4 regions of the Bacillus sp. ABA4_010 genome follow, and region 1 is predicted to be linked to each of the others. Evidence: riboswitches for the same ligand, from Rfam matches in the RefSeq annotation. Region 1 holds a riboswitch; each other region holds the start of a gene.
The links. A riboswitch is a leader RNA that binds a small molecule or an ion and turns the genes downstream of it on or off. The one in region 1 is predicted to bind S-adenosylmethionine.
Positions count from the first base shown of each region.

Region 2: it holds a riboswitch for S-adenosylmethionine, as region 1 does, so the genes downstream of both, ACXAEO_RS16115 (transporter substrate-binding domain-containing protein) here and ACXAEO_RS21920 (YezD family protein) in region 1, are expected to answer to the same signal.
Region 3: it holds a riboswitch for S-adenosylmethionine, as region 1 does, so the genes downstream of both, mtnK (S-methyl-5-thioribose kinase) here and ACXAEO_RS21920 (YezD family protein) in region 1, are expected to answer to the same signal.
Region 4: it holds a riboswitch for S-adenosylmethionine, as region 1 does, so the genes downstream of both, ACXAEO_RS16680 (BMP family ABC transporter substrate-binding protein) here and ACXAEO_RS21920 (YezD family protein) in region 1, are expected to answer to the same signal.

Region 1 is NZ_JBSWUN010000004.1:470,634-475,752, forward strand. Features, by position in the region: gene ACXAEO_RS21905 (potassium channel family protein) at 1-761, opposite strand, end outside; gene ACXAEO_RS21910 (alanine/glycine:cation symporter family protein) at 871-2,307, opposite strand; gene cdaS (sporulation-specific diadenylate cyclase CdaS) at 2,539-3,168, opposite strand; SAM riboswitch class I at 3,648-3,757, shown strand; gene ACXAEO_RS21920 (YezD family protein) at 3,853-3,996, shown strand; gene ACXAEO_RS21925 (phosphoadenylyl-sulfate reductase) at 4,100-4,813, shown strand; gene sat (sulfate adenylyltransferase) at 4,870-5,119, shown strand, end outside.
Region 2 is NZ_JBSWUN010000003.1:3,010,473-3,015,591, reverse strand. Features, by position in the region: gene ACXAEO_RS16125 (MupG family TIM beta-alpha barrel fold protein) at 1-782, shown strand, start outside; gene rraA (ribonuclease E activity regulator RraA) at 878-1,360, shown strand; SAM riboswitch class I at 1,438-1,542, shown strand; gene ACXAEO_RS16115 (transporter substrate-binding domain-containing protein) at 1,752-2,579, shown strand; gene ACXAEO_RS16110 (amino acid ABC transporter permease) at 2,695-3,417, shown strand; gene ACXAEO_RS16105 (amino acid ABC transporter ATP-binding protein) at 3,414-4,151, shown strand; gene mmuM (homocysteine S-methyltransferase) at 4,199-5,119, shown strand, end outside.
Region 3 is NZ_JBSWUN010000003.1:2,882,652-2,887,770, reverse strand. Features, by position in the region: gene ACXAEO_RS15530 (hypothetical protein) at 1-149, opposite strand, end outside; gene mtnA (S-methyl-5-thioribose-1-phosphate isomerase) at 446-1,495, opposite strand; gene mtnK (S-methyl-5-thioribose kinase) at 1,519-2,700, opposite strand; SAM riboswitch class I at 2,851-3,018, opposite strand; gene ACXAEO_RS15515 (carbon-nitrogen family hydrolase) at 3,162-3,947, opposite strand; gene ACXAEO_RS15510 (aminotransferase class I/II-fold pyridoxal phosphate-dependent enzyme) at 4,057-5,119, shown strand, end outside.
Region 4 is NZ_JBSWUN010000003.1:3,133,501-3,138,619, reverse strand. Features, by position in the region: gene ACXAEO_RS16690 (DUF5316 family protein) at 459-671, shown strand; gene ACXAEO_RS16685 (hypothetical protein) at 1,210-1,773, opposite strand; SAM riboswitch class I at 1,959-2,068, shown strand; gene ACXAEO_RS16680 (BMP family ABC transporter substrate-binding protein) at 2,248-3,261, shown strand; gene ACXAEO_RS16675 (ABC transporter ATP-binding protein) at 3,348-4,874, shown strand; gene ACXAEO_RS16670 (ABC transporter permease) at 4,852-5,119, shown strand, end outside.

The sequences.
Region 1 (5,119 bases):
TAAAACAATTGTTCATACATTCTGTCCCCTGTTAATTCATTGGTACAAATAATTTCATCAGCACCTGCATTTTTCGCATTAATTTTTTGTTCAGATGTGAGAATTTCAACAATCGTATAGAGGGAAGTGTTCAATCCTCTAATGGCCACCAATGTCAAAATGGTTTGCATATCTGCATACTCCTCGTTTTTAAATTGGTCCGCCGTAATTAAAATTTTTGACGCTGCTGAAATGTTAGCTCTTTGTAGAGTAGAAACGTGTGTAGGATTTCCTTTAATAAAATAAAGGCGAGGAGAAATTAACGGCTTTTCCGTTAAACTGTCATCGATTAAGATAATGTCTTCGGTCATGTGTGCGTTAGCGTAGTGTGAAAGGATGGTTCGCACTCTTTCATTCCAGCCAACGATAATGATATGTTTTTTTTTCGAGTAGGGCGAACTGCCGTCTAAATACGCATTTTCTTTTGAAATGGCCATCGTAGCCAGGGTGACAAAATAAGTCGTAAAAAAACCAGTTCCGAGTAAAATTAAAAAAATGGCTAAAACTCTTCCGCCTAAAGTTTCAGGTGCGTAATCTCCGTATCCCACTGTAGTGACCGTAACAATCGCCCACCAAATACCTTCGAAAAAAGTAGAAAATTGTTCGGGTTCCAATAAATGAATAAAAAAGCCAAAAATAACAATAAAACATCCCATTAAGAGAGCTAAGCGAAATAGCACGGAACGTCTGAAAAAACCAAACAAAAAGTGTTCACCAATCATAAAAAATACCTCCAGAAAAGCTTGTACTATTATTGCCAAGTTTTCTTAAAGGTATAAGTAAAGGGTCTGTTTACGAGTGAAATAAAAAAACAGATGAAGGGGAGTCCCCTCATCCGTTTTTAATATTAGATTTTCCTTTTGCTGGAGCGTAGTCCCAGCTTTCTACATTTTTTAAACCGTCAATGCTATCTGCGTAAAAGACAGGATTTTTGCCCGCTTTCTTTTGAGTCACGTAGTCATTTAATGTATCAAATGCAAATCTACCTAGTAGAACGATAGCAATCAAGTTGACAATCGCCATGAGTCCCATCGTAAGGTCAGCCATGTCCCAAACGATTCCAAAGCTTGCAACAGAGCCGAAATAAACCATAGCGACAACGGCTGCTCGATAAATGAATAAAAAGGCTTTGTTTGTATGGATGAACTCAATATTTGTCTCGCCATAATAATAATTCCCGATAATAGAGCTGAATGCAAATAGGAATACAGCAATGGCAATAAAGGAATTGGCCCAAGAACCAATATGCCCAGCTAAAGCGTTTTGCGTTAACTCAATCCCTTGTGGACCGGAACCGTAATCGCCGGAAAGAATAACGATAAATGCTGTCGCACTACAAATGAGTAAAGTATCAACAAAAACACCAAGAGATTGAATGAGTCCTTGTTTAGCAGGGTGGCTGACTGTAGCTGTCGCTGCAGCGTTCGGCGCACTTCCCATTCCTGCTTCGTTTGAAAACAAACCACGTTTAATCCCCATCATCATGGCAGCGCCAATTCCACCGCCTGCTGCTTGTTCAAGGCCAAAAGCACTTTTGAAGATTAAAGTGAATACTGCTGGAACTTCCGTTAAGTTTGTTAATACAACGAAAAGGGCAATAGCTAAGTAAAGTGTAGCCATAACGGGAACAATGATTTGAGATACTGTGGCAATGCTTTTAATACCACGGAAAATAATAATTCCTGTTGCCGCAGCAAGAATAATGCCCATCACTTGAAGATCTATGTTGAATGCAGTTTTCATAGCAGCGGCAATGGTATTGGATTGTACAGAGTTGAATACTAGTCCAAAGCAGAACGTAATTAAAATCGCGAAGATAATTCCTAACCATCTCGCGTTAAGTGCTTTTTCCATGTAATAAGCAGGTCCTCCGCGGAACCCTTGTTTATCTTTTACTTTGTAAATTTGAGCTAATGTACTTTCAACAAATGCAGTGGCAGAGCCTAATAGGGCGATGAGCCACATCCAAAAGACAGCCCCGGGTCCACCGACGGCGACTGCTGTCGCTACCCCTGCCAAGTTTCCAGTCCCTACACGAGATGCGGTGCTAATACAGAAAGCTTGGAATGAAGTAATCCCTTTCTTTTTATGGGATGAATCAGCTGTTGCTCCTTCTCCGAGCAAACGAACCATTTCTCCGAATAAACGGAATTGAACAAACTTTGTGCGGAATGTGAAGTACAAACCTAAAATGATAAGAAGACCAATTAAAATTTTTGACCATAATAAGTCGTTAATAATGCCTACAAATGATTGTAACAATGACATGTGTGTATTCACCTCTTAAGTTAGTCATAAAAGTAAATATAAAAAGTATTGCTTCTTTTGAACTGGATGAATATTTAGAAAAATACAGAAGGATGAATGTTAGGTTTTCTCACATGCATCCTTCTGTATTATACTTATATCAAAAAAATATAGCAATACGTAATAACGTATATTTTTAATGGGAAAATAAGGGTTGTTCGGTTTTATTCTGTATATACCGTAAAGGCTTATTCAGAAAAGGATATTATTCGTAGAATGAATGGGATATAGTGTACCTTCTAAAGCGAAAGAGATGCGGCCGCTTTCCTCAGAAACAACTAATACGAGCGCATCTGATTGTTCAGACATGCCAATGGCCGCCCGGTGTCGAGTTCCCATTTTATTTTGGACAGCTGTTGAAGAGGCTAGCGGCAATACGTTGGCAGCGGATACGATGATATCTCCTTTTACTAATACTGCACCGTCATGCAGTGGATTTCCTGGATAAAAGATGGATTCAAGGAGAGGGCTTGTCAAAGACGCCCCAAGTGCGACTCCTTTTTGGATTAAATGGTGAACAGGTTGTTTGCGTTCAATGACCATCAAGCCCCCGTGTTTTCGTTCGGATAAATGATGAGCTGCTAACGAAAGGGCTGCATAATTTTCGGTAAAAGGAGATAAGTATTGTTGTAAGTAGTAAGAAGCAGCGACTGATTGAATGTTACTGAACTGTTTGTGTAACGATTCAAAATCGCATAAAATACAATATTCGTTTTGGTCTAGATGACGAATCAGTTTGTCGGTTTCCGATAAAATCGTTGTTAAATTGTGTTTTATCTCATTTTTAATAGAAGAATTTAAAGAAAAGTGATGTAAATCCATCTCATTTTATCTCCAATCTTTTTACCGAAGCACATAAACGGAGAAGAGTAATGTTGAAACAGTGGTCTTTCTGTTTATGTAATCGGAGGATGGAGGAAACTACCTGCTGATGGAAGCTTCCTTTATTTGTAATGTTTACGAAACGATAAGCTTTATACATAAGCGGAAGCAACAACAGCACTGATTATCATGAAAGTAGATGAAGAAAAATGATATAGGTAATGTTTGAGTGAATTAATAAGTGGATGGAGGGAGCAAGATGCATCGATCAACGAAACAGGAGAAAATGTTAGTGGTGGTTTGTTCGATTGTAGCAATTATTATGCTTTTATCACTTTTAAGACATTTTTTCGGTTAGAACATCATATGTCATAATAAGAATCGATGGAATTTGTGTCAACTTTGCGGATGAATTTGAATAGAATATTTTGAAATATCAGTTGACAATCTACCGCAATATGTTAAAATTTGAAAAAACAAACTTATCAAGAGTGGTGGAGGGAACTAGCCCTTTGAAGCCCGGCAACCTGCGTGAATTAATGCAAGGTGCTAATTCTAGCAAAATGTAAACCATTTTGGAAGATAAGGTAAAATAGATTACCTCAACAGTCTTTCGAAAATGGAAGGCCTTTTTTATTGGGTTTATGAACTAGTAACCATTAGACGAAATGAAGGAGGACTGGAATGGTACAGCAAGAAAATTTGAACGAAGTTTGGAAAAATGTTGTTCAGATGCTTGAAACGATGAAGTATGGCTCTGTCACATTAATTGTTCAGGATGGCAAAGTGGTTCAACTTGAAAAAAATGAGAAAGTAAGAATACGCTAGTAAAGCGCTGACTAGAGAAACTAGAGGCGGTTTTGGTTCTTTATTGGGCTAAAACCGTCTTTTTTTATCGGAATACAAAGTGTTAAAGATAGGAGTGAATCATTTGAGTGAAACACTAACTTTCCAAACGTGGCACAATCAGCTACCTGAATTTTCTGCAGATGATGACACGAAAGGAGCGCTATCGGTTTTGCGGTGGGCGTACGAACATTATGGAGATTCCATTGTTTATGCCTGTAGTTTCGGAATTGAAGGGATTGTGTTAATCGACTTAATTTCAAAAGTAAAGGAAGACGCCACCATTGTATTTCTCGATACGGATTTGCATTTTAAGGAAACGTACGAGGTTATTGAAGCGGTAAAAGAGAAATTTCCGAAATTAAACATTGTCATGAAAAAGCCGGAACTGACTTTACAACAGCAAGAAATGCTCCGCGGGGGTGAGTTGTGGAAGACAGATCCGAACCAGTGCTGTCGTATTCGGAAAATTATTCCGCTTGAGCAGGCATTAAGCGGAGCGGAAGCATGGATTTCTGGATTGAGAAGAGAACAATCTGCGACAAGAAGTCAGACGGAGTTTATCAACCGAGATACTCGTTTTGAAAAAATCAAAGTTTGTCCGCTTATTCATTGGACATGGAAAGAAATATGGCGATACGTGTACAAACAAGAACTGCCTTATAATCGTCTGCACGATCAGGGCTATCCGAGCATCGGATGTGAGCCTTGTACGAAGCCGGCTTATGATATGGATGATTTGCGTTCAGGAAGATGGACAGGAAATCAGAAAACAGAGTGTGGGCTCCACGGATCATAATCAAAAGGATCTCTTGTGAGAAGATTGAGTTTAAAAAGAGTTAGGGAGGAATAATGATGAGTTACAGTACACCTCATGGAGGGAAACTTATTAATTTGTTTGATTCTGCATTTAATTATGAATCTATTCAGCAGGAAGTAGAGCTTGATGCTATTGCCTTAAGTGACTTGGAGTTAATTGGAGTTGGAGCGTACAGTCCGCTTACAGGTTTCTTAGGGGAGGAAGACTATCAATCAGTTGTACAGAATATGCGCCTTGCAAACGGAGTTGTATGGAGCATTCCGATTACGCTTCCTGTAAGTGAAG
Region 2 (5,119 bases), on a different contig from region 1:
CGTCCCTCGGTGTTGTCGGAATTCGTTTGGACGATGGCTTTGATGCTGAGACGATTATGAGCTTATCCAAACGATTTCACCTTGCCCTGAATGCAAGTATTTTGTTTGAAGACGAATTGAAAAGATTGCTTGCTAGCGGTATGGACGCTGAAAAGTTAATCGCTTGGCACAATTTTTACCCGCGCTGTGAAACGGGCTTGGATGATGACTTTTTTCGTCAACAAACGGCGTTATTCCAACGGTTTCATATTCCGGTTTGTGCATATATTCCGGGACGAGGAGAGAAAAGAGGTCCCGTTTTTGCTGGTCTTCCAACTTTGGAACGTCATCGGTATATGGACCCGTTTGCAGCGGCCGTTGAGCTGTATCGTTCCGGGATCACAGATGTGTATGTCGGTGATTCGGACCCGGGTGAGGGGTTGTTGGAACAATTGGTGAAATATGATGCAGATAGCATTCTTCCTATTCGGATTCAGTCTTCGATTTTGCCAGAAGGAGAATACCGTCTTCGTCCCGATTCCGCTAGAGATGTTATCCGTTTGATGGATACGAGAAGGGCAGAATGTGTGGAACCGACTAACACGGTGAAACGTCTGCAAGGAATGATTACGATGGATAATGACCGTTACGGACGTTACCGCGGTGAAGTGCAAATTATCTTACGGGATCTTCCAGCGGATGAACGAGTGAATGTCATCGGCCACGTTATACTAGAAGATGTCCCCCTTCTTTCCGCTGTTCATCCTGGTCAAAGGCTGGAATTGAAGAAGGTGAAGCCATAGGTTTCGGTGTCACGTTTCATTTCCTTCACCAAATGCAAAAGGAATTTTTCGGTCGTGAGCGAATGAAGAACAATGTAAGGAAGGGAGATGGGATGATGGAAGTGAGAACGGCGGATTTATGTGATGATTTCGCGGATGAATTGAACGTTTGTACGGTCGAGTTTCGGTCGTACGGCGGGAAAAGAAGGTTTTTTGGTCCAATTTCAACGGTGAACGTACACGAAGATAATGTATTGGTAAAAGAAGCTCTTGAAACGATTCCGGCAGGCCACGTATTAGTAGTGAATGGGGGAGGTTCTAGAAACTGTGCATTAATGGGCGACCGATTAGGGGAGATTGCACGAACGCGCGGGTTAGCGGGTGTTATTATTAATGGCTGTGTCAGAGATAGTGCAGAATTAGCGCAGCTAAATGTCGGGATTTTCGCCATTGGTACGCATCCGTTAAAAAGTAAAAAAGAAGGAAAAGGAGAAAGAGAGACGACCCTTCATTTCGGCGGAATCGATTGGGTTCCGGGAAGCTATGTGTATGCAGATGAAGATGGTGTTATGACAGCAGCAAGAAATCTCCTCACATGAATTCACGTAAATGATTAAAAATTCATTTGACAATATTCTCAATATTAACTAATATCATAATATGCTAAAAAATAAATATCTTATCAAGAGAGACTGAGGGACAGGCCCGATGACGTCCAGCAACCATCATTTCGATGAAAGGTGCTAATTCCTGCAGAGTGTTTCATTCTGAGAGATAAGGTTTCGATACAAAGCCTCTTTCTGATTGAAAGAGGTTTTTTTGTTTACATTAAGAGATTAAACGAATGATATTCTGAATTAACCCAATATTCAAATTAAATAGTTGCGTTCCTTTTTCGAATGTGTATCATTATTTATTCATTTTATAAATTTGGTAAGTCATTACTTATATGGTCATCATTTTCATTTATGAAAAGAAGGAGTCGAAGACATGAAAAAAAGATCTCGTTTATTAGTACCAGTAGTGGCATTAGTAGGGTTTGCCGGAGTATTGAGCGGTTGTTCGACGAAAGAAGCAGCAAATGAAGCGACGAATGAACTAGAGGAAAAAGTGATTTTAGTTGGAACCCAAAATGATTATCCGCCTTTCGCCTTCACGGATGAGAACAATGAACTAACAGGCTATGATATCGAAGTAGTGAAGGAAATTGATAAAAAGCTAGATGGTTATACATTTGAGTTTGTGGCCACGCCTTGGGATAGTATGTTCCTAGCCTTAGAGTCAAATAAAATTCAGGCCATTGCAGACCAAGTAGCGAAAACGCCAGAACGTGAAGAAAAGTACTTATTTACAGATGAATCTTATTTTGCAGCAGAAACGGTCATTGTCGTGAAGGCTGGTCGAAAGGATATTACGACCATAGAAGATTTAGAAGGGAAGAAGGTTGGGGCGTTAGCGGGTGATTCGTACACGCTATTACTGGAAGAACATAATAAAAAAGCAGATAACGATATTATTTTAAAATATAGCGAAAGTGGAAACCCTTCGGAAATTTTACAAGATGTCCAGAATGGTCGTGTGGATGCCTATGTGAATGATCCGATTATGATTCATTCGGTCATGGAAAAGTTTGATTTAGACTTAGAAGTGGTCGGACAGCCGTTAGTGAACGATAATATGGGGATTGTCTTGAAAGATGAAGAGCAAGGTGAGGAGTTGAAGGCATTAATAGATCCAATTCTAAAAGAGCTGAAAGAAGATGGGACATTAGCTAAGCTTTCAACAAAATGGACAGGCGGAGAATACATCCCTGAATAATATAAATCGACCTAGAAAATTCAAGTGGTCTGAATAACCATTGTAAATGTTCTTGAATCAAATGAAGCTGTGTCGAGTGATGAAATGGAATATATATAAGAGAAGGGAATAGAGAATGGACAATTTACTGGATATTCAGTTTTTAATCGAAAGTTTTCCTGCGATTGCAGCACGGTTACCGGTTACCGTTGGCATCGCGGTAGGTTCTATGATTTTGAGTTTATTTATTGGACTAACAACAGCCCTTATTAAAATTTATCAAGTTCCGGTCTTGAAGACGATTTCTTCTTGCTATGTGTCGTTTATAAGGGGAACACCTTTATTGGTTCAAATTTATCTTGTGTTTTATGGCATCCCAAAAGTGATTTATTATGTTCAAACGGAATATGATCAGCTTCAAAATGTCGATGTGAACATTATTCCTCCTGAAATTTATGCCTTATTAGCTTTTTCGATTAATTTAGGCGCCTATTTATCGGAAACGATCCGGTCAGCCATTGAGTCGGTCGATCGCGGGCAGTTTGAAGCAGCAAAAGCAATCGGGATGAGCCCAGCACAAATGATGGTGAAAATTATCTTCCCGCAAGCTTTAGCAGTAGCGATTCCGAATCTCGGAAATATGTTTATTAGTACAATTAAGGACACGTCTCTTGTATTTATTATTGGCGTGATTGACATTATGGGACAAGCGAAAATTCTCGGCTCTCGGGGGCTGGCGTTCTTTGAAGTGTATATTGCGGTTTCGATTATTTATTGGATCCTTTGTATTGTTGTGGAGAGATTGCTTGCTAGAGTCGAGAAGCGTGCCCGCAGATATGAAAGAGGGATTGCTTCATGATTAAGGTAGAGAACATTCATAAATATTTCGATCAGCAGCATGTGTTAAAAGGGATTAATCTTTCCATTAAGAAAGGCGAGGTTGTCACGATTTTAGGGCCAAGTGGCTCGGGGAAATCAACGTTATTACGCTGTGTAAACTTTTTAGAACAGCCTACTAGTGGGCTTGTTGAGATTAACGGAAAAAGCGTTGATGTGGAATCGGCGACGAAGGCCGATATTCTTTCTTTAAGAACATCCACGGGAATGGTATTTCAGCAGTACAATTTATTTAAAAATTTAACGGTGCTGCAAAATGTCATGATTGGCTTAACAACGGTGAAGCGTATGAATCCAGAAGAAGCGAAAAAGGTGAGTCTTGAACTTTTGGAGAAGGTAGGCCTGAAGGAACGGTTGAATCATTATCCAGTTCAGCTTTCTGGGGGGCAACAGCAACGGGTAGGCATTGCCCGGGCGCTTGCGCTTAAACCGGAAGTTTTATTATTTGATGAACCGACGTCCTCTCTGGATCCAGAGTTAGTGGGGGAAGTGTTAGCGGTCATTAAACATGTAGCCAATGAAGGAAATACGATGTTAATTGTTACACATGAGCTTCATTTTGCCCGTGAGATTTCAGACCGCATTGTGTTTATGGAAAATGGAAGCATTATTGAAGAAGGAACGGCGGAGCAAATTTTTAACGACCCTCAAGTGGAGCGAACGAAGCAGTTTTTAAGTAAGGCGATGAAGAAGTGATAGAGTGAGTCCTTCTATTCTATGAGAGGCAGGAAAGGAGATACAACATGAACCCAATTGAACAAATTTTAACGGATTTTCCGATTATGATTATTGACGGAGCGATGGCAACGGAGCTTGAGAAGCAGGGCTGTAATTTACATGATCGCTTATGGTCAGCTAAAGTCTTAATCGAAAATCCAGAATTGATAAAGAAGGTACATATCGATTATTTTGAAGCAGGTGCAGATTGTGCCATCACCGCTAGTTATCAAGCTACGGTGGAGGGCTATATGGAAAGAGGATTGACGAAGGAAGAGGCTATCGGTTTAATTAAAAATTCTGTTCAACTGGCCAAGCAGGCGCGGGATGAATTTTGGGAAAGTCATCCTCATCAGTCGACACGGCCAAAACCGTTAGTGGCAGCTTCTGTCGGTCCATATGGGGCATTCCTTGCAGATGGCTCTGAATATCGAGGGGACTATGTAGTAAATGAAGAGGAATTAGTCGCTTTTCATCGCGAACGAATCAGTGTGTTAATAGAAGCGGGTGCCGATATTTTAGCATGTGAAACCATTCCGTGTTTGTTAGAGGCAAAAGCCATTACGAGAGTATTAAAGGAATTCCCAGGGGTGTATGCGTGGATAAGCTTTAGTGCAAAAGATGAAATCCATATTAGCAATGGCGACACAATAGCTGATTGTGCCAAATGGCTAGCTGGAGAAGAGCAAGTAGCCGCCATTGGAATCAATTGTTCTTCACCGCGTTTTATTGAGTCCTTAATTAAAGAAATAAAAGGTCAAACTTCTAAACCAATCATTGTGTACCCTAATACAGGGGAAGAGTATGATCCGACGAGCAAGACATGGAATGAGAAATCTTCGGGAGAACAGTTTGTTTCCAGCACTCAACGATGGTATGAAGCAGGGGCCCACATCATCGGCGGCTGTTGTCGAACGGGACCGAAAGAGATTGAAGCGATTGCTGCT
Region 3 (5,119 bases), on a different contig from region 1:
CAGCCTTCTCCTTCGATAAAGACAAAATCGACCGATGTGACCATCTCGTTATCTGAATACGATCCATCATGAGACATGTTTGTTTCGCGTTCATCGCTGTACGGACTTTTACTCGAAACAGGTTGTTCTTTCGTGCTATCTTTTGTCATAAAGAGAGCCTCCTTCATGCGTAGATAAGAAAGTAACCATGCTTTCTTTAAACGTAAAGAGGAAGATCCATCTCCCATTCATTCTTAGCTGTCAATCCCGCGCTCAATTCAGAAAACAAAAAGATGGAGAAGATAAGGCTGTTATATTGTATGTGGTAGGACTGCTCTTTTTTCATTACATTTTCATGACAAATTTTAGACGAGCATGTATAGAAGAAAGCAAACGTCTATCGACCTTTGTTTTCTTCTATACTATGAAATGAATGACCGAGAATGTTTGTGCATTCGTTACATTGTTATTGCGGAAATAATTTTTGAATTTCTTCTACGTACGGTCCTTTTAAAACCCCTTTTTCCGTAATGATTGCCGTTATGAGTTCGTTTGGCGTGACATCGAATGCTGGATTATAGACAGCGATGCCTTCAGGAGCAATACGCTGTCCATGTAAATGAGTGATTTCTTCTGAAGCACGTTCTTCAATTGGAATAGCTGCTCCGCTGTCAATCGTCGGATCAAATGTCGAAAGAGGTGCTGCGACATAAAACGGAATGTTAAAAGATTTTGCAAGAAGTGCCAGTCCGTATGTTCCAATTTTATTGGCAGTGTCGCCGTTTGCGGCAATGCGGTCAGCGCCGACAATAATGGCATTGATTCCTTTCGTCTTAATTGTATGTGCAGCCATATTGTCTGTAATGAGGGTGACATCTACTCCAGATTGCTGTAATTCCCATGCTGTTAAACGTGATCCTTGTAAAACAGGACGTGTTTCACATGCATACACCTTCAGCGGAATTTCCTTCTCTACAGATAAATGGAAGGGAGCGAGTGCCGTTCCGTAGTAGGCGGTGGCAATAGAGCCGGCATTGCAAATGGTCATGACAGAGTCGTGCTTATGAAACAATGATAAAGCTTGTTCCCCAATGCTGCGACACACGCTTTCGTCTTCTACTTGAATTTGGATAGCTTCGTGAACGAGCGTTGTTTTTGCCTCATTTACAGATGAGACATCGTGAATGCTTTTTGTCAGTCGGTCAAGTGCCCAAAATAAGTTAACAGCAGTTGGACGTGAACTTGCCAAATAATCACGATCTTTTCCAAGTCGTATTTTAAATTCCTCAATATTTTTTTCTTCATAGCGGGAAGCGGCTAAGGCTAAACCGAAAGCGGCTGTAATCCCGATAGCTGGAGCTCCGCGCACCTTTAGTGATGTGATGGCTTCCCAAACATCTTCTATTGTTTTTAGCTCTAAATATTCAATCGAAAGAGGCAATGCTTGCTGATTTAATAAGCGAATATGTGTATCGTTCCATTGGACAGAACGCGGTAAAGGCAAAGTTGTTGTCATTGTGTTCCTTCCTTTCATGTATATTAAACGGTTACTTTTACGATTTCATGAATAATATCAGGGGTAATGCTTTGTTGATTTAAAAGCAATGCTTTGCCGATACGTAGGGCACGGCGTTTCGCTTGCAGTCTTGTTTGTGAATCTTCAATGCTGTCCAAGTCTGCGACATGAGCTAAGCCGATGGTACGACGAATCATTTCACAACCGGCAAAGCCTACGGCATCGCGCCATGTTGTTTTTAATACATAGTCTAAATATCCATGAACTGAGGCAAAAGCTTCATGACTGTCTTTTTTCCAAAGGTCCGTAAAGACTGTGCTGAATACAGTCCATGTTTCCTCTACTTGACTGAATAATTGCTCTTGTTCAGTTTCACTGCGGGTAATGGCATTTAATAATAAATTGGCGATGAACTGCCCTAAGTCAAAACCTAAAGGACCGTAGAAAGCGAACTCTGGATCAATGATTTTCGTTGTATACTCATCAGCAAAAATACTGCCGGTATGTAAATCTCCATGAATGAGAGCATCGCTATTCGTTAAAAACTTTTTCTTGAGTTTTGCCGCTTCAAGTTTGACAAGCGAATCGTTCCAAAGTGTTTCGACATCTTCCCGCAGTTCTTCTTCAAAGTCATTTGTTTCATGGTCAAAAAATGGATCGGTAAAGACAAGGTCTTCTGTAATTTTGCAAAGGTCTGGATTGACAAATTGTTTCACAAGTTCTTTTTTCGCTTCCGGGTCAAGGGCGAAATCGGATGTATAAAACAAAATGTTGGCTAAAAATTCACCTACATGCTTTGGTAAAAGTGGATATGATTTTCCTTCAATGAGCCCGGTACGTGAAATTTGCAGATGTGACAAATCTTCCATGACCGTTACTGCCAAGTGATCATCTGTATAGTAAACTTCTGGAACGTATTGAGGTACGTATTGAGCAAATTGTTTAAGCGCATTGCTTTCAATTTTGGCACGGTTTAAGCTCAGCGGCCAGCTTTCCCCGACCACTTTCGCGTAAGGGAGAGCTTGTTTAATAATTACACCTTTTTGGCTTTCGTCTGTAATGTGAAACACGAGATTTAAATTTCCGTCTCCAATTTCACGTGATGACAATACAGCACCTTCCGGGAATAAACGTAGTTTAACGGCTAAAGCAATGGCCGTTTCTTCTGTTAATGCCTTGTAAGCCGCTTTAGTAGATAATGACATGTTCAAAACCTCCATCATTTTATAAGTTTTCTTATCGGTTTAATAAGTTTTATAGTTAACTTGATTGAAAGAGGCTTTGTACATCTATTGCATTTCGAGTAAAAAAGCCTCTTTCTTAGCGAAAGAGGCTTGAAGACGATGCGTCCAAACCTCTTATCTGCCAGAAAGATATCTTTCTGTTGGATGTAGCACCGTGCCTTCATGAACAATGTAATGTTCAATAGCGCCAAAAAAAAACGGCGCTCCACCTTGCGATGGTAGTATGGTCGGTTGCTGGGCTTCATAGGGCCAATTCCCTCAGCCAACTCTTGATAAGAGATATGCTATATGTGATTGAAAATTTAGAATACATGTTAAAATTTGAATGTTTTAACCGCTTGATGTGAATCTTAACAGGATAAGCTTATTACTGTCAATCTTTTTTTATTTTGTGACACCACTTTTTTTCGTAGATGAACTCATCATACATAAAAATCCGTACGGCGGTCGGAGAAAATTGGGATTTGTGCCCGCACGTTTTTTACCTTCTCACTATCAATGATTCCGGTAATGATTTCTTCGCTTTCGGATGCTTCTGCTACAATTTCTCCCCATGGATCGATGATGAGGGAGTGGCCGCCAAATGTATTGTCAGGGTTGCTGCCTGTGCAGTTGCAAGCGACGACATAACATTGATTTTCGATGGCACGGCTAATTAATAGTGAACGCCAGTGGGCGATACGAGGAAGCGGCCATTCCGCTGATACGAATAACACTTCTGCACCTTGACTCGTGTGAACGCGCATCCATTCCGGGAAACGGATGTCATAGCAGATGAACCCTGCACAAGATGTATCATGTAGCGTAAACAGATTTTGAGTATCCCCAGCCTTTAAGTATACGTGCTCATCCATCAATTTGAATAAGTGCAGTTTGCTATATTCAGAGATGAGCTCTCCTTCTTGATTAAACACATACATCGTGTTTGTAATACCTGTGTCGGTTTTTTTGGCGACAGACCCTGCAACAATGGCCACTTGATGTTTGTTGGCAAAAGAAGAGAAAAATTGTTTCGTTTTTGCTCCGTCTTCATCCGCAATGTCCTCTAGGCGGGTCAAATCATAACCTGTCGACCATAGCTCAGGCAACACTATAATATGAGGTTGTTCTTCAAGGGCTTCCAGCATTTTTTCTTCTACACGCTGAAAATTTTTTTTCGGGTCACCAAAAGCAATGTCAAACTGAATACATGAGACTTTCAACGTCATATGTGCATTCCTGCCTTCCAATTAATTTCAAAAATAGCTTTACAAGATGATTACAACGATATATTATTTGTGACTAGAATTTCAAGAAATTTTTGAGAAGGTGTACAAAATGAAAAATTTTGAGCAGTCTGAGTTACTGAAACGTTTGCCGAAGCAGTTTTTTGCTTCGCTTGTCAATAAAGTGGCCAAAGTGATGGCAGAGGGGCACGATGTGATTAATCTTGGGCAAGGAAACCCAGATCAGCCAACTCCTCCCCATATTGTGAAGGCACTTCAAGAAGCGGCTGAAGATCCCCGCAATCATAAATACTCACCGTTTCGCGGTCATTCTTTTTTGAAAGAAGCTGTCTCCGCTTTTTATGAGCGCGAATATGGAGTGAAAATCGACCCGGAAAAGGAAGTGGCGATTTTATTCGGCGGGAAAGCGGGGCTTGTGGAAATTCCCCAATGTTTATTAAATCCGGGAGATACAGTATTAGTACCAGACCCGGGCTATCCCGACTATTGGTCAGGGGTGGAACTTGCTCAGGCTCGAATGGAAACGATGCCACTTCGCGCAGAACATCAATTTCTTCCAAACTACGAAGAACTGTCAGAAGAAGTCAAACAAAAAGCGAAGCTTATGTTTTTAAATTATCCGAATAACCCGACAGGTGCGACGGCAACGTCTGCGTTTTTTGAAGAAACAGTAGACATGGCTAAACAGCATGATATTTGTGTCGTTCATGATTTTGCCTATGGAGCCGTTGGATTTGACGGACAAAAGCCGCGCAGCTTTTTACAAACAGATGGGGCGAAAGAGATTGGCATCGAAATTTATACATTCTCAAAAACATATAACATGGCGGGCTGGCGTGTTGGGTTTGCAGTAGGGAATGAAAGTGTCATTGAGGCGATTAACTTATTGCAAGATCATTTGTATGTCAGCATTTTCGGTGCGGTTCAAGCAGCAGCAGCGACAGCTTTGCTAGAGTCTCAAAGTTGTGTGGATGAACTTGTTGGATTGTATGAATCACGCCGTCGTGTCTTTATTGACGGATTGCAGCAAATTGGTTGGGATGTGCAAGCGCCTGCTGGCTCCTTTTTTGCTTGGCTGCCTGTGCCTGAAGGCTATTCGTCGGAACAGTTTGCGGATTTGTTACTGGAGGAGGCACATGTCGTTGTTGCGCCAG
Region 4 (5,119 bases), on a different contig from region 1:
GCTTTAGCCGGTATTGCTGGTTTTATTGCAATTGGATACTGGTCGTATTTTAGTGAAAAACTTGAAAAGAATAAGAAAGCCAGAGAAAAGTAAGTTTGCTTCTTAATAAGGTCACTTATGTCAACGAAAAGAGGTTGGGCGTCTTTCGGATACCCAACCTCTTTGGATTGGAGAAGAGAGGAGAGGTCGCTTTAAAGAAGGTGGCTTTTTTATTTTACCGAATGTACGAAATTACATAAGAATTTACATTCAATAAATCCCTTAACAAAAAGCTAACCTGGCTTCTTTAACGGGGACTTGAGTTTTATAAGACAAGGTTGCTACGGCAACCTTTTTTATTGTGCTAACGTGGGCAGTTTACTTCAAACAAGACATATAAATTCGAGTGAGGAACTTATCTATGTTAATGAAACAAAATTGGTTATAAAAACGTAGATTCATTAAGGGGGTGGAAGGATATGGATATGATTCAGCTGTTTCTTATCATTGGCGTAGTCTGTATTGTTATATCGGGAATTTTTATTGGGGCTTGGACGGATGGACAACAGCAGAGAGCAAATTTTCATTCAGAAACAGACAAACATAGAAACTTCAGAACCCAAATTGCATTATACTCTGGTCTTGCAGGAGCAATCTCATTAGGCATCGCTGGGCTAATGTACTTTTTATAAATGATAAGCGATTCTTCTTTAACGGGATAGTTTTCATAAGATAATGGATTTTTATGGTGAAATATATGCGGTAGTTTGGGGTTAGGGGGTAATTATGTATAAGGTACTTGATACATTTAAAAATATGTTCTTAGATTTATTTTCAATGGGTAAAGGCTTTAGTTATGGTTTTTTAATGGTTGGATTGTTTATTGTAATTTGTAGTGCTTTAATATACGTTATTTTGTTTCTGAAAAACCTAATTTTTTAACTGATGATGAAAATTGTTTTCTTCTTCAAGTATCGGGGGTATTAATGAAAAAACAAGTTATCAAAAGAGGTTGGGCACCTTTTGGACGTCGAAAAGGTGCTCAGCCTTTTTAATAACAACATAGAAAAACAAAAAAGTCGAACGATTACTAAGCTCTAAATTAGAGTTCTAAATAATAGTTCGGCTTTATTATTAGCTGAAAATCTTTTGTCCCAGCCTCATTTTTTAGGGTAGTGATTAGTGTTACAAAGATTGATGGTAATTTTGGTTTCTTCATGTTAAACGTACTTATAGCATGGAAAGAAACGAACTTCCAACAAAGCCTATAATAAAACAGAGGAGGGCAAATACGAGGCTGAAGATGATCATTTTTTTCGTATACCCATTTAATTTTTCTTCGGTTTGTGTATCAATTTTCCGATTATGAATAAATGTCGAGATATTGACTAAGGCGACGGTAAATAAGTATATTCCCGCTAAATAAGAACGCTCTCCCGGAAAATAGAAAGGCTGATCGCCCATTAGCCATGCCTGAAACAAGAACATAAGGATTAAAAAAGACTGAAGAACGACGATCAGTTTTTGTTGTGCTTTCCATTGTGTCCCCATTTTCTTCTGCTCATATTGCATCAGCTTTCGCATTTTGTGAGAAAAGACGTAAAGAAGCGGCTGCTGGATTCGGATAGTGGTGATGACTTGAGCGAGCATAAAAACAATTAAACTTATATAAAGCCCGCGCATTGACAAACCTAACTCCACGCTTGCTATGAGGATAAAAAACATAATGGCCATACCGCAATTTAACAAAATAAATTGATGCTTTCGTAGTGATGAAATCTCTTCCATTTTCATACGAGTTCCCCCTTTTTCTTCCAATATGTAATACGAAACAATCCAGGAAAAAGTTTCTTCCAAAATGAATGATAGGTAGCGGGCGTTTTTTAAAAAAGAAAATCCAACTATTGTAATCGGAAAAATAAAAAAAGGGTTGACAAATATCTCATTTTTATTAAAATTATAAACAATTAAAAAATATATCCTTATCAAGAGAGGCGGAGGGACTGGCCCTGCGAAGCCCGGCAACCACTGTTTTATAAACAGAAAGGTGCCAAATCCTGAAGAACGGTTGACGTTCTGAAGATAAGGAAGAGTGATCGGCAGAAAACCTCTTCCTTATGGGATGAGGTTTTCTTTTTGAGTTGGTAAAATACGAACATTTTTAATTCTAAACAAAAAAATGTTTGTGTTTTCAGTTGAATCGTGTCATAATGACATTGGAATTATTGAGATGTGTAAATTAATTGCGAACTACATAAGGAGGATATTATGAAAAAATTACTATTGTTATTTACAGTCTTCGCTCTATTATTAGCAGGCTGCCAATCATCACCATCTTCCTCTAACGAAGGTGGAGAGGAACAAAGCGGAACAAAACGGATTGCGCTTGTATTGCCTGAAAAAATTGGTGTGAACCCGTTTTTCCAGCAGATGGATGAAGGCGCGAAAAAAGCTGCAGAAGAGTTTGGTGTAGAACTAAAAACGATTGAATCAACAGATCATGCAGCCATTGAAGATAATCTTCGTGCAGCGGTTGCCGAAGGCTATGACTTAATTATTACTTCATCTTTTGAATCGGAAGATGCGTTGAAAAAAGTCGCAACGGAAAATCCAGATCGTCAGTTTGCCATCATTGATACCGTTGTTGATTTGCCAAATGTGCGCAGTGTCACCTTCCGTGAGCAAGAAGCTGCTTATTTACTTGGAGCAGCAGCTGGTTTATCAACGAAAACGAATAAAGTCGGTATGGTGGTCGCGATGGATATTCCGTTGTTGAAAAAATGGACTGTCGGCTTTGAAGAAGGATTAAAAGCGACAAATCCGGAAGCGGAATTTCTTATTAACTATGTAGGAAGCTTTACAGACCCAGCTAAAGCGAAAGAAATGGCATTGCTGCAAGCATCAAATGGTGCCGACTTTGTAGCAGGAGCGGCTGCGGTAGGTGACCTTGGCGTATTTGAAGCAGCAAAAGAAAAAGGGTTCTATACAGCAGGACAAGATGTAGACCGAACAGAGCTTGACCCAGCTCACATTGTGTTATCGCAATTAAAAGGAACGGATACGGCTGCCTACGAAACCGTAAAGGCATTTACAGAAGAGACGCTTGAAGCTGGTGTCGTGGCATATGGATTAAAAGAAGATGGAGTAGGCGTCACTTATGTCACAAGAGACAGTGCAACACCTCTTAACCCGTTTGTCGGACAAGAAGTGATTGACCAAGTGAAAGCATTGAAAGATGAGATTGTCGCAGGAAAGATTGAAGTGACAGATCCATTAAAGTAAAACGATCAGAAAGCGGGCCGACTGCATATATTCGTAGTCGGTTTCCCTTTTCTGCTTCCACAGAGTAAAGGAGGGAAAGGATAACGATGCATCGATTAGAAATGAAAAATATGACCAAACAGTACGGCTCGTTTACAGCCAATGAAGGTATTTCGTTTTCCCTTAAAGAAGGGGAAGTACATGCGATTGTAGGAGAAAACGGAGCAGGAAAAACGACATTAATGCGAATGTTGTATGGCATGGAGCAGCCGACAGCAGGAGAAGTTGTTTTAAACGGGAAAAGAGTATCGTTTACGAATCCGTCTGATGCGATTAATCACGGAATTGGCATGGTCCATCAGCACTTCATGCTTTTTCCGCACTTGACGGTCGCTGAAAATATCGTTATTGGACGTGAACCGCGCCGCATCGGCTTTTTTCAACGGAAGAAGGCCATGAACGAAGTGGAGGCCCTCTCCACACAATATCGTATTCCGATCCGCCCGCTTGAAAAAGTGATGAATTGCTCAATTGGCGAACAGCAGCGAATTGAAATCGTGAAAGTGCTGTATCAAGGCGCTGATATTATCATTTTGGATGAACCGACCGCTGTTTTGACCCCCCTTGAAGTGAAAGAACTGTTAACAACTATTCGATTTCTCGCCTCTCAAGGAAAAAGCATCATTATTATCACCCATAAACTGCAGGAAGTGATGGAAGTGGCCGACCGGGTTACAGTGCTGCGCAACGGAAAAGTGACAGGCACTATGCCGGTAGAAGAAACGGATGCCCATGAATTAGCCACGTTAATGGTCGGGCGTGAACTGAAAAAAATGACAGAACGAACATCGACAGAAGGAGAAACGTTTTTGCATGTTCAAAATGTCACGGTTCAAGGAAAACATGAAAAACCATTGTTAGACAACGCTTCTTTTCATATTGCGCGTGGTGAGATTGTCGGCATTGCAGGTGTATCAGGAAATGGACAGTCTGAATTGTTGCAAGCTGTCGCAGGGCTTATGCCAATTGATGCGGGCAGCATTCACCTTGGGAATCAGGACATTACGAAATTGTCTGTTCAGAGCCGTCGAGATGCCGGGTTAGCTCATATTCCAGAAGACCGCTATTTATGGGGGGCTGCGAAAGATGCGACAGTCGAAGAAAATGGGTTAATGGGCTACTATGATAAGCCTGCCTTTTCACGTAAAGGCTGGATTCATCGGAAAAAATTTCGACCATTGCTGCAAAAGTGGATTGACCACTATTCTATTAAGACAAGCTCTGTGAAGGAAAAAGCCGCCAATTTGTCGGGTGGGAACTTACAAAAGCTAATCGTTGCCCGTGAACTTGGACAAGAAACGCCATTTTTAATTGCCGCAGAGCCGACGCGTGGGGTAGATATTGGGGCAATGGAAGTGATTCATGAAGCCATTGTTCAAAAACGGAATGAAGGAGGGGCCGTTTTACTCGTCTCTTCTGAATTAACAGAAATTTTAGCGCTTTCCGATCGTATTCTCGTCATGTATGAAGGGAAAATTGTAGGGGAACTTTCAAGAGCAGAGGCAACAGAGGAGCAACTTAGTATATTGATGGCAGGAGGGACTGTACGACATGCAGTGGAAACAACAGCTTAGAGCTTTCATGCAGCCGCTTTTAGCCATTGTGATGGGCTTATTAGTCGGAGCGATCGCTATTTCAATGGTGAATGCGCCCATTATCGATACGTATATTCAGTTATGGAATGGAGCTTTCGGAAATTTTTATTTCTTTGCGTCTACATTAGCACGTGCTACCCCGATTTTACTTATTGCTCTTGGTGTTGGAATGGCCTTTCGTGCGGGCGTGTTCAACCTTGGAGGAGAAGGCCAAATGGTTTTAG